One region of the [Enterobacter] lignolyticus SCF1 genome, then DNA from elsewhere that is predicted to be linked to it. Evidence: predicted binding sites of a transcription regulator. Region 1 holds the regulator's gene; the other holds the start of a gene.

Region 1 (7,569 bases):
GCCAGCTCATCGTAGTGCTGCTGCGGGTTTTTGCCGGTAACCGCGGTGATCTCCGCCGCCAGCAGACACATGATGATGCCGTCTTTGTCGGTAGACCACGGCGTACCGTTGAAGCGCAGGAATGACGCGCCCGCGCTCTCTTCGCCGCCAAAGCCAAAGCTGCCGTCAAACAGGCCGTCGACGAACCACTTAAAGCCCACCGGCACTTCCACCAGCCGACGGCCCAGCGCGTTCACCACGCGGTCAATCATTGCTGACGACACAAGGGTCTTACCGACGGCAACATCGGCGCCCCACTGCGGACGATGCTGGAACAGGTAGTTGATCGCTACCGCCAGATAGTGGTTGGGGTTCATCAGCCCGGCCGGGGTCACGATGCCGTGGCGGTCGTAATCCGGGTCGTTGGCGAAGGCCAGATCGAACCTGTCGCGCAGCTGCAGCAGGCCCGCCATCGCGCACTCAGAGGAGCAGTCCATACGGATAGCGCCGTCTTTATCGAGGTGCATGAAGCGGAACGTTTGATCGACATGATCGTTAACAATGGTCAGATCGAGCTTGTAGAACGCCGCAATACGTTTCCAGTATTCGATGCCCGAACCGCCGAGCGGGTCGACGCCCAGCTTCAGGCCCGCTTTCTGGATAGCCGCCATGTCGACGATATCCGCCAGGCCTTCGATAAACGGCTGGACCAGATCGCGCTCTTTAATGTGGCCAGAGGCCCATGCGGCATCCAGCGACATGCGTTTCACGCCTTTCAGGCCGTCGGCCAGCAGCGCGTTCGCGCGATCTTCCACCACTTTAGTGACGTTGGTGTCCGCCGGACCGCCGTTTGGCGGATTGTATTTAATACCGCCGTCTTCCGGCGGGTTGTGCGACGGCGTGATGACGATACCGTCAGCTTGAGCGCCGCCTTTTTTGTTGTGAACCAGGATAGCATTCGAGATGGCAGGCGTCGGGGTATAACCGTTCTGCTCCTGCACAATCACGTCCACTCCGTTGGCCGCCAGCACTTCCAGTACGGAAATGATCGCAGGCTCAGACAGCGCGTGAGTATCCTTACCCACAAAGCACGGACCGGTGATGCCGTTTTTCGCACGCTCTTCCGCAATTGCCTGAGCAATCGCCAGAATGTGCGGTTCGTTAAAGCTATGACGCGCGGCGCTGCCACGGTGACCGGAGGTCCCGAATTTTACCGCGTGGTCCGCGTTGCCTGCCTGCGGCTTCAGCACGTAGTACTGAGACGTCAGCTGGGCGACGTTGATCAAATCACTCTGTTGCGCAGGTTGGCCTGCGCGGTTATGAGTTGCCATTGCCTGGTCCTTCTCATGCAAGGGTTAGATTGTGCCGCAAACCTTTTCAATTAATTCCGCAGGGAACTGCATTGACTGCATGATGTGTTCAATCATGCTGCATTTACGACCGGTGTTCGTGTTGGTGATCACCCAGTACGGGGTTTCTGGCACCTGTTTGGGTTTAGTCTGGTTGCCGTTTTTCAGCAGCGTCTGCTCGTCCGCGGCGAAATAGACGCGGGTACGGCCATGCAGAGACTCCGTCGCCTCAGCAAACGCGTTGCCGTCCAGTGAGTAGAGTGTAGTCAGCACCAGCATAAAGCGGTTGACCGCTTTTTTCTGTTCTGCGTATTCGTCAGAAAGCAGCAGCTCGCGCATGGCGCGAACCTTATCTTTCGGCGTCGGCGTCGTCGCCGCCTTCACGGCAGCGGCAGGTGCCGGAGCAGCCGCAGGGGCCTCTTTGACGACGGTAGCGGCTGGCTGGGACACGGCGGAAAATTTCAGCATGCGCCGTAAAATGTCGGATGCGCTCTCGCCAATGTGCAGGGTGTGGCTGGCAATATAGCGATAGAGTTCATCATCAACTTCGATCGTTTTCATCTTAATCCAGTACGATATCTTTTCTGAATACAAGTCGCTGAGATTATAAGGTCAAATCCCAACAGCGGATAGCGTCAAACCAGGGTGGCGGCAATTTCAGGAATACTTCCTGGTATTGCAGCCGGGCGGCAGAATGTTCAACATAATACCCTAACCCGACAGAGCGAAAAAAAGAACTTTGCCATGAAATTGAATAGCCGAGCGCTAACTGCGCAAAACCTGCACACTCATTCTCCTATCGTCCTCGTCCACGGCCTGTTCGGCAGCCTGGATAACTTAGGCATCCTCGCCCGCAGCCTGGTCGCCGACCACGATGTCGTGCAGGTGGACATGCGCAATCACGGCCAGTCGCCGCGCGCCCCGGAGATGACGTACAAAGCCATGGCCCAGGATCTGCTCGACACCCTCGACGACCGGCAAATTGCAAAGGCCACGCTGATTGGCCACTCCATGGGCGGCAAAGCGGTGATGGCGTTAACCGCCCTCGCCCCTGAGCGTATCGACAAGCTGGTGGCAATCGATATCGCGCCGGTGGATTACCAGGTGCGCCGTCACGATGAGATCTTCGCCGCCATCAACGCGGTAACCGACGCCGGGGCGACCTCCCGTCAGCAGGCCGCCGCCGTGATGCGCGAACATCTGCAGGAAGAAGGCGTTATCCAGTTTCTGCTGAAATCCTTTATCGACGGCGAATGGCGCTTCAACGTACCGGTGCTGTGGGAGCAGTATCCGCATATCGTCGGCTGGGAGCCTATCCGCCCATGGGATAAGCCCGCGCTCTTTATTCCTGGCGGCAATTCGCCGTATGTGACGGAGGCCTACCGACAGCCGCTGCTGGCGCAATTTCCGCAGGCGCGGGCCCACGTCATCGCCGGCGCCGGCCACTGGGTGCATGCGGAAAAACCCGAGGCCGTTCTGCGCGCAATTCGCCGTTATCTGGCAGAGTGATTAAAAACCGAGCGACCGCGCACCATAATGCCCGTCGGCGTTGGCGCGCCGGACTCCGTGATGTATGATTGCGCGCTATCTACGCCGGAGGGTATTCCGGCGGCTTGTTTCCCCGAAGTCACTCTGAATCATGGCAAAAGAACAAACGGACCGTACGACATTAGATTTGTTCGCAAATGAGCGTCGCCCGGGAAGACCCAAAACCAGTCCGCTCTCGCGCGATGAACAGCTGCGCATTAACAAGCGCAATCAGCTAAAACGCGATAAGGTCCGCGGCCTGAAGCGCGTCGAGCTGAAGCTGAACAGCGACGCCGTCGACGCGCTCAATGAGCTGGCCGACGCCCGCAATATGAGCCGCAGCGAACTGATTGAAGAGATGCTGATGCAGCAACTGGCTACCCTGCGCGGCCAGGGGATTGTCTGAAAATCCGCAAAAACAACATTTTCATGTAGCAGAGAGTGCAGTACGGCGCGATAGCGGTTTTCGCGCACCGCTGCTCCTGCTATGATTGCCCTTATCTGTGGGCATTATGCCACCACCATTTCAAGACGTTTCAAGAGGTTATTTTACTCATGGCAATCGTAGGCATTTTTTTTGGCAGCGATACCGGCAACACCGAAAATATCGCAAAAATGATTCAGAAACAGCTGGGTAAAGATGTTGCTGAGGTGCATGACATTGCCAAAAGCAGCAAAGAAGATCTCGAAGCTTTCGACATTCTGTTGCTGGGTATCCCGACCTGGTACTACGGTGAAGCGCAGTGCGACTGGGACGACTTCTTCCCGACGCTGGAAGATATCGACTTCAACGGCAAGCTGGTTGCCCTGTTTGGCTGCGGCGACCAGGAAGACTACGCGGAGTATTTCTGCGACGCGCTGGGCACCATTCGCGACATCATTGAGCCGCGCGGCGCGGCAATCGTTGGCCACTGGCCGACCGCAGGCTACCACTTCGAAGCCTCTAAGGGCCTTGCCGATGACGATCACTTCGTCGGTCTGGCGATTGACGAAGACCGTCAGCCAGAAATGACCGCAGAGCGCGTTGAAAAATGGGTCAAGCAGATCGCAGAAGAACTGCATCTGGAAGCGATTAAGAACGCCTGATCTTGTTGCGGCGCATCGATTAAGCTGTGCCGCATTAATAGATAAAAGCAATCAAAATAATCGCTACAAATTTTTAACTTTTCAGCGCAGATCTGTACAATAACCGTTGATTTGACGAGGACAGATGTTTCGCTTTGCAGATGATGCCTCGTTTTTAAAAGCAGACTTTGCTCAGGAGTTGTAGTTTTCATTTAAACATGGCAGTTCTATAATGAGACGCATTATCCTGATTACACTCTTAGGTGATACTTCCCAGAGGGAAGCATTTAGCAACAGGACAGATTCCGCATGACTGACAACAATACCGCATTAAAGAAGGCCGGCCTGAAAGTCACGCTTCCTCGTTTGAAAATTCTGGAAGTGCTGCAAGAGCCGGATAACCACCATGTCAGTGCGGAAGACTTATATAAACGCCTTATTGATATGGGTGAAGAGATTGGTCTGGCAACGGTTTACCGCGTGCTTAACCAGTTTGACGACGCAGGTATCGTGACCCGTCACAATTTTGAAGGCGGTAAGTCCGTTTTTGAACTGACGCAGCAGCATCACCACGATCACCTGATCTGCCTCGACTGCGGTAAAGTGATCGAATTTAGCGATGACTCTATCGAAGCGCGTCAGCGTGAAATTGCGGCGAAACACGGCATCCGTCTGACCAACCACAGCCTGTACTTGTACGGTCACTGTGCTGAAGGCGACTGTCGCGAAGATGAGCACGCGCACGACGGCGTCGAAAAATAATCTTCCGCTGAAAGAAAAAGCCAACCCGACGGTTGGCTTTTTTATTGGCATAAACAGAAGATAAAACGTTATTGGGCAGTATTATTGCTGCGGATTTCCTTCCAGATTTTATCGCAACGCGCTTTAACCGCCTGGTCATTGCCCGTGCGCGTAGCCTGAATGCAGTTCTGGTAATCCAGCACGCGCACGCTTTCCTGATTCGCGAACTGCTCGTGCTGCTTCTCCTGCTTCAGGACGTTCAGCACGCTCTGGCAGGCCTGAATTTTGTCAGGGTTGCCTTCCGCGGTGTTGATACAGGCGCTGTAGGCGTCCTTCAGCTTTGAATCTTCTTTTGGCGCAGGCGGCTGCGCGCAGGCGACCAGCCCGGATGCCACGATAGCGACCAGCATTAATTTCTTCATAGTGCGACCTCAACGTTGTGCGGCGGGAGAGCCCCGCCGCGTCTGGCATCAGAAAATAGTGAACGGTGCGATAACCATGAATTTCACGTCACGCTCATCCTGGAAGATGTTGCCGTAGCCGCCGCTCCAGCTCGGAATATCGGAGTGGTTGTCGTACTGGGTGAAGTGCAGCTTGAACAGCGTTCCTTTCGCGCGTCCTTCCTGAACGGTGTACATGGCGTCCAGGCTGTAGGACGATTCGGTCAGGCGATAGTTCGGATCGTAGTAAGCATCCGGCGTCGCCATTTTGCCCGGCTTCGCATCCCAGGCGTAGACGTAGGACGCGCCCACGGCCCAGCCCGGCATGTCCCAGTTTTTCAGGTCATACATCGCGCCGAAGAACACCGCTTTTTCGCCGTTGGCGTTGAAGTCTGAGCGGTTATCCCACCAGATATCCAGACGACCGTTTGAAGAGGCGTAGGTCGGGGTCATACGCTGCAGGAAGTAGCCCTGCTGACCTTCGGCTTTAACCCAGGTTCCTTCCAGCCGCAGGTCGACAACATCGGCCACTTTGTAGCCGAAGGTCAGCGCCTGCAGCCAGGCGGTGCCGTCATAAATATCGTTGATGCCGCCGTTGCTGACTTTGTCGCGGGTGCCGTAGAACTGATAGCTGGTGGTCATCGGCGCGCCGGCCACGTCGAATTTATAGCTGGCTTTGGTAAAGTACTGGTCGATATAGCCCTGCGCCTGGCCGAAGGCGGCTTCCAGCACAAAGTTATTTTTGAAATCATACTTCGCGCCCAGCGAGTGCAGATAATCGACCTTGGTCTTCTTATCGTTTTGATAGAAGTCGTCCATTTCGATATGCCACGGCGCTTTATACTCGTTGGTCCACATATAGGAGAAGCTCAGCGCCCCGGAATCGCCATAGTCAAAGTTGGCTCCGGCTTCCGCCCCCTGATAGGTACCCGGCATAAAGCTCCAGTGCGGCGCGAGCAGCGTCTGTCCGGTCGGCTGGATATAACCGGCGCGAGCCCAGGCTGGGCCGTACTTAAATTTCGCCGCGGCCTTATACAGGCTGATACCGCTCTTATCGCCGGAGTAATCTTCGTCGTACGCTTTATTGCTGGAGGAGAAGGCAATTTCGTTCGGGTGTCCGCTTTCTGCAGACTCCGCCATTTCAATGGCCGTGAACGCGGCAATATCAATACCGAACATGTCGGCAGCATAGCCGGACTGGAAATCCAGGTTGGCGTTCCAGGTCGCATGCGAGAGGTTGGTTTTGTACTGATCGCCGTCGGTAACGTCTTTACGGTCACGCTCACGCTGCCAGTAATAGATGCCGCCGGTTAAACTTGAATCGTCGATGAATCCTGCTGCGCTGGCCTGCGGAACCGCAACCCAGCCCGACATCGCGGTGACACCGGCAATAGCCAGCGCCAGCGTACTACGTTTGCCACTGAACGTACGCATGTGTATATCCTCTTTGACTTTTAAAAAACGCTGTGTGCAAAAGGGCAAACAGCGATAAAAATAAAAAACTGACAAATAAAAGTAGCGAATCAATAACCTTCCGAATGCTACTGGGAATAGACTATTTTTCGCGACGCGAATTATCAATCCTTTTTCCGCACGAAAGCGCAAGAGTATGACAAAGCGCACATATTTGATTGCGTTTTGTTACAAATAGCAGGTTAAGGGTGTGATGTCGCAAGCCACGTCCTGCAACGGATTGAGAGGAAAACAAAAAGTGAATGCGCGAAAATGTAACAGGCAGCGGAAAAGGCGTGTCATACAATACGCGTATTATTTCGCTACGCGAAAATGTCATAAATAAAAAAGGCGCTGCCGGAGCAGCGCCTCTCTATTTTCACACCACGGCGTTATTCGCCGATTTTCGCCCAGGTATCGCGCAGGCCGACGGTACGGTTAAACACCAGCTTCTCGGCGGTCGCATAGCGGCTGTCGAGGCAGAAATAACCTTCACGCTCAAACTGGTACGCTTTACCTGCTTCCGCAGTCTTCAGCGAAGGTTCCGCATAGCCCTGGCGGATAACCAGCGATTCCGGGTTGATGGTGGCCAGGAAATCCTCCGCCGCCCCCGGGTTCGGGATGCTGAACAGACGGTCGTACAGACGGATCTCGACCGGCAGCGCGTGTGCGGCGCTCACCCAGTGGATAACGCCTTTCACCTTGCGGCCGTCCGCCGGGTCTTTGCTCAGGGTGTCCGCATCATATGAACAGAAGATGGTGGTGATGTTACCTTCCGCATCTTTCTCCACGCGCTCGGCCTTAATCACGTACGCATTACGCAGACGCACCTCTTTGCCCAGCACCAGACGCTTGTACTGCTTGTTGGCTTCTTCGCGGAAATCCGCGCGATCGATCCAGATCTCGCCGCTAAACGGCACATCGCGGCTGCCCATTTCCGGTTTGCTCGGGTGGTTCGGCATCGCGACCATTTCGCCTGCGCCCTGCGGATAGTTTTCGATAACCAGCTTAACCGG
Region 2 (7,569 bases), 1.4 Mb from region 1:
TGGTGCTGCCGCCTTACTACTACGGCCAGACCGCAGGCCAGGTGCTGAGCTATTTTCGTCACGTTGGCGAGCGGCTGGAGGGAAAATGGTTCGCCTACAACTTCCCGGCCCGTACCGGGTGCGATATTACGCCGGACATCGCCGCGACGCTTGCCGCCGAGTTCCCGCACTTTGCGGGCATTAAGGACACCGTGGACTGCCAGTCCCACACCCGCAGCATCATCCTCGCCACCCAGGATATCCGTCCGGATTTCGCGGTGCTGTCAGGCTATGACGAGTACTTTATTCCCAACCTGATGGCGGGCGGCGCGGGCGTCATTTCCGGTCTGAACAACGTAATGCCGGAGCTGTTCGTCAAAGCGCGGGAAGCCTGGCAACAGGGCGATCAGCACGCGCTGACCCACGCCCAGCGCGATATTGGCCGCTATATGGCCATCTATGCCATTGGCGATGACTTCGTCACCACCATCAAAACCGTCGTATCGCGCAAGTTCGGCTACTGCACCCCGACATCGCGCAACGCGGGCAGCGCGCTGAGCCCAGAGCAGGTGCAGCAGGTTGACCGCCAGTTCGGCATCCGATAAAACGCAAAAAGCCTCACATTGTGAGGTAATGCTTGTCGGTTAAGCACTGCAGGTTGTTCCGTTCACCTGATGACCTGCAGACGCTGAGGCTTCACATCCTGTGAACGGGACAAGGGGGCCACCACGGCCCCCTTGCCAATCCCCGTGGCCCCGCGACGAAATCGGTGCTTCGCACTACGCTCACCTCCCGACCGTCTACCTGCGGTCGGCTCCATTCGACATCCTGTCTCATGTCGCCTCTGGCCGCCTTCCCTGGCGTCCAGACCTTGTCATCCGGTCTCCGGTTCGCCGATTTCAGCGGGGACTCAACACCCGTGCCCCATGCAGGCGAAGAAGAAGCCGGAGGGAACGGGAGGTCCGGCTGAAAACCGCCGAGACGTTTGCGACTGGCCGGGGCCGCCCGCCGGGAGCGGGCGGAGGGTGCGCGGCACAGGGATGTGACGTCGTACCCGACCCGAAAGCCAGACGCAATAAGTCGAGGGTACCGCGGAGCGGCGGTTTTCTTTGCCGGGAGCCGGGATTGTAAAGGGCGTGGCGGCGAACGCCCTTTACACGTTCACCGCAGTGAAACCGACAGGAAGCAGAGGAGGCTCAGTGAACGGAACGATTCCACTGCGTTTTCATAGGGGGACTTTTAAAGCAAAATAATGAATAAAAATTCATTATTTTGCTTAACTGATCGGCATTACACATTGTGAGGCTTTTTTATCGCTGGCCGGCGCTATTTTACCGTATGCCGCACGTCTATCCCGACCGCTGCGGATTTCACTTTGCGTGACCAGATGGAGGTGATTATCGGCACCAGAATCGAGGTAACGATAACCGATGTCGCCACCAGCGAGGTCGCCGCCGGTGCCATCGGTTTAAAGGCCGGCACCATTTCGGCAATCAGCACCGGCGTGGCCACCGCCGCCCCGGCGGAGCTGGACGCGGCAATGCCCGCCGTACCGTCGCCGCCGCCGATCAGCTTGTCGGCGATAATCAGCGGGATACCGGTCACGACAATCACCGCCAGGCCAAGCAGGATCCCCAGCAGGCCGGTCTGGGCGATCACGCTTAAATCAATGGTGTTGCCCAGCGCGAAGGCAAAGAACGGAATCAGCGTCTGCACCGCTTTGCCGAAGAACTCGCGCAGCTCCGGGTCGAGGTTGCCGAGCAGGAAGCCAATCAGGAACGGCAGCACCGCGCCGACGAACACGTGCGGCTCGAATGAGGCGATTCCGGCGGTGCCCAGGATGATCATCGTCATCAGCGGGCCGGACTCCAGGGACATCAGCACAAACGCTCCGGCCTCTTCTTTCGTGCCGTACTGCTGCATGATGGAGGCATACAGACCGCCGTTGGTCATGTCCATGCAGGCCACCAGCGCCAGCGTCGACAGTCCGGCGAAGAAACCGGCCTCTACGCCATGTTCCGGAATAATGCGCGATGCAACGGCCGCCACCACCCATGCCACCGCAATTTTAGTGACCACCAGGGTTCCGGACTTACGCAGCACGGTGCCGGTGGCGCTGAGCTTGATAGACGCCCCCATGCAGAAAAACCAGACCGCCAGAATCGGCACCGTTCCGGTGATCATGCCGTTGGTAAAGGAGCCAAAATACTTGCCCGCGCCCGGCGAAAAGGTATGGCACAGCGCGCCAAGAAACAGCGGCACCAGCATCATACCGCCGGGGATTTTTTCAATTGCACGTTTGATTTGCATTCCCACCACCATAATAACTTATTGTATAAGCTGAATTTTGTATTTTTCTGTCAATAACAAAACAGCGTTTCATCTGCATCACTGCAGAAAACAATAGTCGCAACAGGCCATGAGAACAGTGATCTTACGTACAAATTAAAACTCTATTTCATATTTATAGAATCAATGTTTTCATTGTTGATCCAGGTCACATCCGGCACGCAGAAGGCATAAAAAAACCCTGCTGACGTCAGCAGGGTTCGGGGATTGCCGCAGAGCAGTGGCTTAGCGCCGGGCAGCCTTATTTTTTCGCGGCGAAACGCGCTGCCGCTTCGTCCCAGTTCACGACGTCCCAGAACGCTTTAATGTAGTCCGGGCGACGGTTCTGGAATTTCAGGTAGTAGGCATGCTCCCAGACGTCGAGGCCCAGAATCGGGAAGCCGGATGCGCCGGAAATCGCCTCGCCCATCAGCGGAGAGTCCTGGTTCGCCGTGGAGACGACGGCCAGCTTGTCGCCTTTCAGTACCAGCCACGCCCAGCCGGAGCCGAAACGGGTCGCGGCCGCTTTTTCAAACTCCGCTTTGAAGCTGTCCACGGAGCCGAAATCGCGCTCGATAGCGGCCTTCAGGTCGCCCTGCAGGGTGGTGCCAGTTTTCAGGCCTTTCCAGAACAGGCTGTGGTTAGCATGGCCGCCCGCGTTGTTGCGCAGCACGGTTTTCTTGTCCGCCGGCAGCTTATCCAGCTGCGCGATCAGCGCTTCAGCAGAGAGGCTGGCGAACTCCGGCAGGCTTTCCAGCGCGGCGTTGGCGTTGTTGATATAGGCCTGATGGTGTTTGGTGTGATGGATTTCCATCGTCTGCTTGTCGAAGTGCGGCTCCAGAGCATCGTACGCATACGGCAGGGATGGCAGTGTATAACTCATAATCATCTCCATTGTTATCGGGCGGCTGGGTGTTAACGCCGCGTAAGCAGTTGGTTCATTATAGTTAATTAAATGATATTGAAAATGCTTATCAATGCCGTAGTTTTCATGGGGGTTTCACGGTCTGCATCAACGGCAATTTTGTGAGCCGGCTCAATGCATTTACGGGCTTTTTGCCAGTCATTTCGCTTACGCGGCAACCGCCGGAAGGTTAACCTGCTGACGAATTTTTACACTCATCACGTCAGATGAAAGATTCATCGACCTGAAACGATGAGGATAAAAACTATGAATCACGCGATTACGATGGGCATTTTCTGGCATTTGATAGGCGCAGCCAGTGCCGCCTGTTTCTATGCCCCTTTCAAGAAAGTGAAACACTGGTCCTGGGAAACGATGTGGTCGGTAGGCGGCGTGGTCTCCTGGCTCATTCTTCCCTGGGCTATCAGCGCCATGCTGCTCCCGGATTTTTGGGCCTACTACGGTTCGTTTAACGCCTCGACGCTGCTGCCGGTATTCCTGTTCGGCGCCATGTGGGGCGTAGGCAATATCAACTATGGCCTCACCATGCGCTATCTCGGCATGTCGATGGGGATCGGCATCGCCATTGGCATTACGCTTATCGTCGGTACGCTGATGACGCCGATTATCAACGGCAACTTTGATGTTCTGATCAATACCGAAGGCGGCCGGATGACGCTGCTCGGCGTTCTGGTTGCGCTGATTGGCGTCGGAATCGTCACCCGCGCCGGACAGCTCAAAGAACGCAAAATGGGGATCAGAGCGGAAGAGTTCAATCTGAAAAAAGGGCTGCTACTGGCCGTTATGTGCGGCATTTTTTCCGCAGGAATGTCATTCGCCATGAATGCCGCGAAACCGATGCACGAAGCGGCGGCGGCGCTTGGCGTCGATCCGCTGTATGTCGCGTTACCCAGCTATGTGGTGATCATGGGCGGCGGCGCGCTGGTCAACCTCGGCTTTTGCGTCATTCGTCTGGCAAAAATGCCGAATCTGTCGATAAAAGCCGACTTCTCGCTGGCAAAGCCGCTCATCATCAGCAATATTTTGCTCTCCGCGCTCGGCGGCCTGATGTGGTATCTGCAGTTCTTCTTTTATGCCTGGGGTCACGCCCGCATCCCGGCGCAATATGACTATATGAGCTGGATGCTGCATATGAGCTTCTACGTGCTGTGCGGCGGCCTGGTGGGGCTGGTGCTCAAAGAGTGGAACAATGCGGGTCGTCGTCCGGTGGGCGTGCTAAGCCTTGGCTGCGTGGTGATTATTATCGCCGCCAATATTGTCGGCCTCGGTATGGCGAACTGATCTCGCCATCGTTCGATGACGATGACGCCACTGCCCTGGCGTCATCCCCACCTCGCGGTTAAACACCACCGAAAAGTAATTGCTGTCCTCAAACCCGCACCGGTTGGCGATGTCGCCGATCAGCAGCTCTGAATGCTGCAGCAGATACTGCGCATGGCAAATGCGCAGCTGGCGCAGATAGTGATTGACGGTCATGCCGGTCTGGCTGCGAAACTGCTGGCGCAGGGCGCGCTCGCTGCACGCCTGTTCGGCGCAAAAGAGATCCAGCGTAAAGGTGCGATTGAGGCTGCCCGCCAGCGCGGTGATGAGCTTGTCGAGCAGCGCTTCGCTCTGGGTGGCGGCCTGGTTGTCCGTGGCGAAGCGGTGGCGGCGCAGCGTCGCCGCCAGCTGGGCGAACAGCAGCTCCGCCATCTCGTGGGCCAGCGGCTCATCCTTGTTGCTCTCCTGCTCCAGCAGGGCGATCACCTGCCGCGCCTGGGCCATCCCACTGCTGCCGATGCGCCAGTGGGGCATCCACGGCGTCCCAAACAACCCCGGGATATGCGCCGACCAGTCGACGTTAAGCCGCAGCCGGTCCGGACAGTAGATAATATTTTGCAGCGCCAGACCGTTGACCGACGCGTAGGAGTGCTTGTCTTCGGCGCGAATGTAGAACAGATCGCCGCGGGTAATGCGATAAGGACGGTCGTTAAGAAGATGTAAGCCGTTGCCGCGCCATACCAGCACCAGCTCGCAAAACTCGTGGGTATGCTCCGCAAAGACATTCTGCGGATAGCGATCGGCCACCGCCACCGCCTGGCGCGGTGAAGTGAAAAAATCGGCTTTACGAAGAATGAACTGACCGGTCACAGCGTAACCCCAACGGCGAATAGCCTGTCATTATTAGCCGTTTTACGGCCCCAAAACGGTGATTTTCCTCGCGTTACTGTAGCTGCGTGTCGCGTCCCTGGCGGATGTCGCGCGGCGACCAGCTAAACTCCCGGCGAAAAAGAGTCGAAAAGTGGTTACTGTCGCCGAAACCGCAGCGAAAGGCGATATCGGTAACGCTCTCATCGCTGTGGCGCAGCAGGTGCCGCGCTTTGGTCAACCGCACGCGGTTGAGGTAGCGCTGCGGCGTCAGGCCGGTGTGCTGCTTAAGCTGGCGGTGCAGAGTGCGCAACGAAAGCGAAAACCGCGCCGCCACGCGCTCCCAGCACACCTCCTCGGCGAAATGATCCTCAAGCCAGGCAATCAGATGGTTTAGCCGGGCGTCGTTATCGGTCATTTCCGCCGCCAGGCTGCTTTTACGCAGCACCAGCAGCAGCTGCATAAACAGGATTTCGCGCTGGGCGATGGTATGCACATCGCCGCAGTCATCAAACCGCTCCATCTGCTGCACGACGCCTCGCACCTGCTGCAGCGCCGTCTGGCTCACTCGCCAGTGCGACGGCCAGACGCCATCCTGCTCCTGCGGCAACAGCTTTTGCATCCCGGCAAGAAACTGGAAGGCGTCCGGCGCGCGGTACAGCACATTGGTCAGGCACAGGTTATCGGTGTGTTCATACAGATGCCGGTCGCTGTCGCGGACAAAACAGACCGTCCCGCCGCTGATGGTATAGGGCTGGCCGTTAAACACGTGGATGCCGGTACCGTGCTCAACAATCACAATTTCATGGAAATCATGATGGTGCTCAGGAAACGCGATCTGAGGAAGACGCGGCTCTATCGCAATGGGGGCGAACTCTGACGGAAAAAAATCCACGCTGTGCAGTATGGTCATAACGGCCTCCACCAGTGAGAAATAGTGTCAAAATAGTAATGGTCCGTTATCAACCTCACCTTCAAATTTCAGCAATAAAGCGCGCAAACCCTGCCTGTTTTTCAAGAAACGACAGGAAAAATCAGGAAATGCGCGCAGCATCACATCCCCATGAAACGGCATGATGACGGGGAATTGTGAGCTTTCTCACGTTCATCTTTGCTTTCTTGCCAGCCGTCATTTTCGACTGTCAGTGACGAGAAGGTGACTCGCTCCCGCGCTTTTTAGACTGTCCGTACTGACTATCAGAAGGACTCCTGCCATGACTTTTCGCCATTGTGTGGCTGTCGATTTAGGCGCATCCAGCGGACGCGTGATGCTGGCCCGCTATGACCGCGAACAGCGGACGCTGAATACCCGTGAAGTTCACCGTTTCACCAATACATTGCAGCATGTTGACGGCGTGGATTGCTGGGATGTCGACCGCCTGGAAGCGGAGATTCGCTGCGGCCTGCAAAAGGTCTGCAACGACGGCATCCTTATCGACAGCATCGGTATTGATACCTGGGGCGTGGATTACGTGCTGCTCGACCGGCACGGCGAGCGGGTGGGACCCGCGGTTTCCTACCGCGACCGCCGCACCCAGGGCGTGATGCAACAGGCGCAAACGCAGGTTGGCCGCGCGGAGATCTACCGCCGCAGCGGCATCCAGTTTTTACCCTTCAATACGCTGTATCAGTTTCGGGCGCTGGTAGAGCAACAACCGGAATGGGTGGATCGGGTGGCTCATGCGCTGCTTATGCCGGATTACTTCAGCTACCGCCTGACCGGCGCGATGAACTGGGAGTACACCAACGCCACGACCACCCAGATGGTCAATATCCACACCGATACCTGGGATGAGGATTTGCTCGCCTGGGCGGGCGTCCCCTCCCGCTGGCTGGGAACGCCAGCCCATCCGGGCAATGTGATCGGTCACTGGATTTGCCCGCAGGGCAACCGCATTCCCGTGGTGGCCGTCGCCAGCCACGATACCGCCAGCGCCGTCATTGCCGCGCCGCTGGCCGACCGCCACGCCGCCTGGCTGTCATCCGGCACCTGGTCGCTGATGGGTTTTGAAAGCAAAACGCCGCAGGTCTGCGAGCGGGCGCTGACGAACAACATCACCAACGAAGGCGGTGCGGAAGGCCGCTATCGGGTGCTGAAAAACATTATGGGGCTGTGGCTGCTGCAGCGGGTGCTGAAAGAGCAGAACATCAGCGATCTTTCCGCCCTGCTCGCCGACGCTGACGCCGTGCCGGTATGCCGCTTTGTCATT

Evidence for each region. The regulator Fur, encoded in region 1, represses iron uptake genes when iron is present. The targets are predictions, from matches to a motif close to ATAATAATGAGAACNACTATCAA.
Region 2: a site for Fur is predicted at 3,263-3,285, ahead of sodA (superoxide dismutase [Mn]). Genes of this name have one in related genera too.

Annotation. Positions count from the first base shown of each region.
Region 1 covers NC_014618.1:3,339,604-3,347,172, forward strand. Annotated here, with positions in the region: gene pgm (phosphoglucomutase (alpha-D-glucose-1,6-bisphosphate-dependent)) at 1-1,310, opposite strand, end outside; gene seqA (replication initiation negative regulator SeqA) at 1,335-1,889, opposite strand; gene ybfF (esterase) at 2,073-2,837, shown strand; gene ybfE (LexA regulated protein) at 2,968-3,261, shown strand; gene fldA (flavodoxin FldA) at 3,411-3,941, shown strand; gene fur (ferric iron uptake transcriptional regulator) at 4,230-4,682, shown strand; gene ENTCL_RS15585 (ChiQ/YbfN family lipoprotein) at 4,751-5,083, opposite strand; gene chiP (chitoporin ChiP) at 5,132-6,535, opposite strand; gene glnS (glutamine--tRNA ligase) at 6,946-7,569, opposite strand, start outside.
Region 2 covers NC_014618.1:4,706,755-4,714,323, forward strand. Annotated here, with positions in the region: gene ENTCL_RS21830 (dihydrodipicolinate synthase family protein) at 1-584, shown strand, start outside; gene kdgT (2-keto-3-deoxygluconate transporter) at 1,306-2,289, opposite strand; gene sodA (superoxide dismutase [Mn]) at 2,570-3,190, opposite strand; gene rhaT (L-rhamnose/proton symporter RhaT) at 3,479-4,513, shown strand; gene rhaR (HTH-type transcriptional activator RhaR) at 4,448-5,362, opposite strand; gene rhaS (HTH-type transcriptional activator RhaS) at 5,436-6,272, opposite strand; gene rhaB (rhamnulokinase) at 6,574-7,569, shown strand, end outside.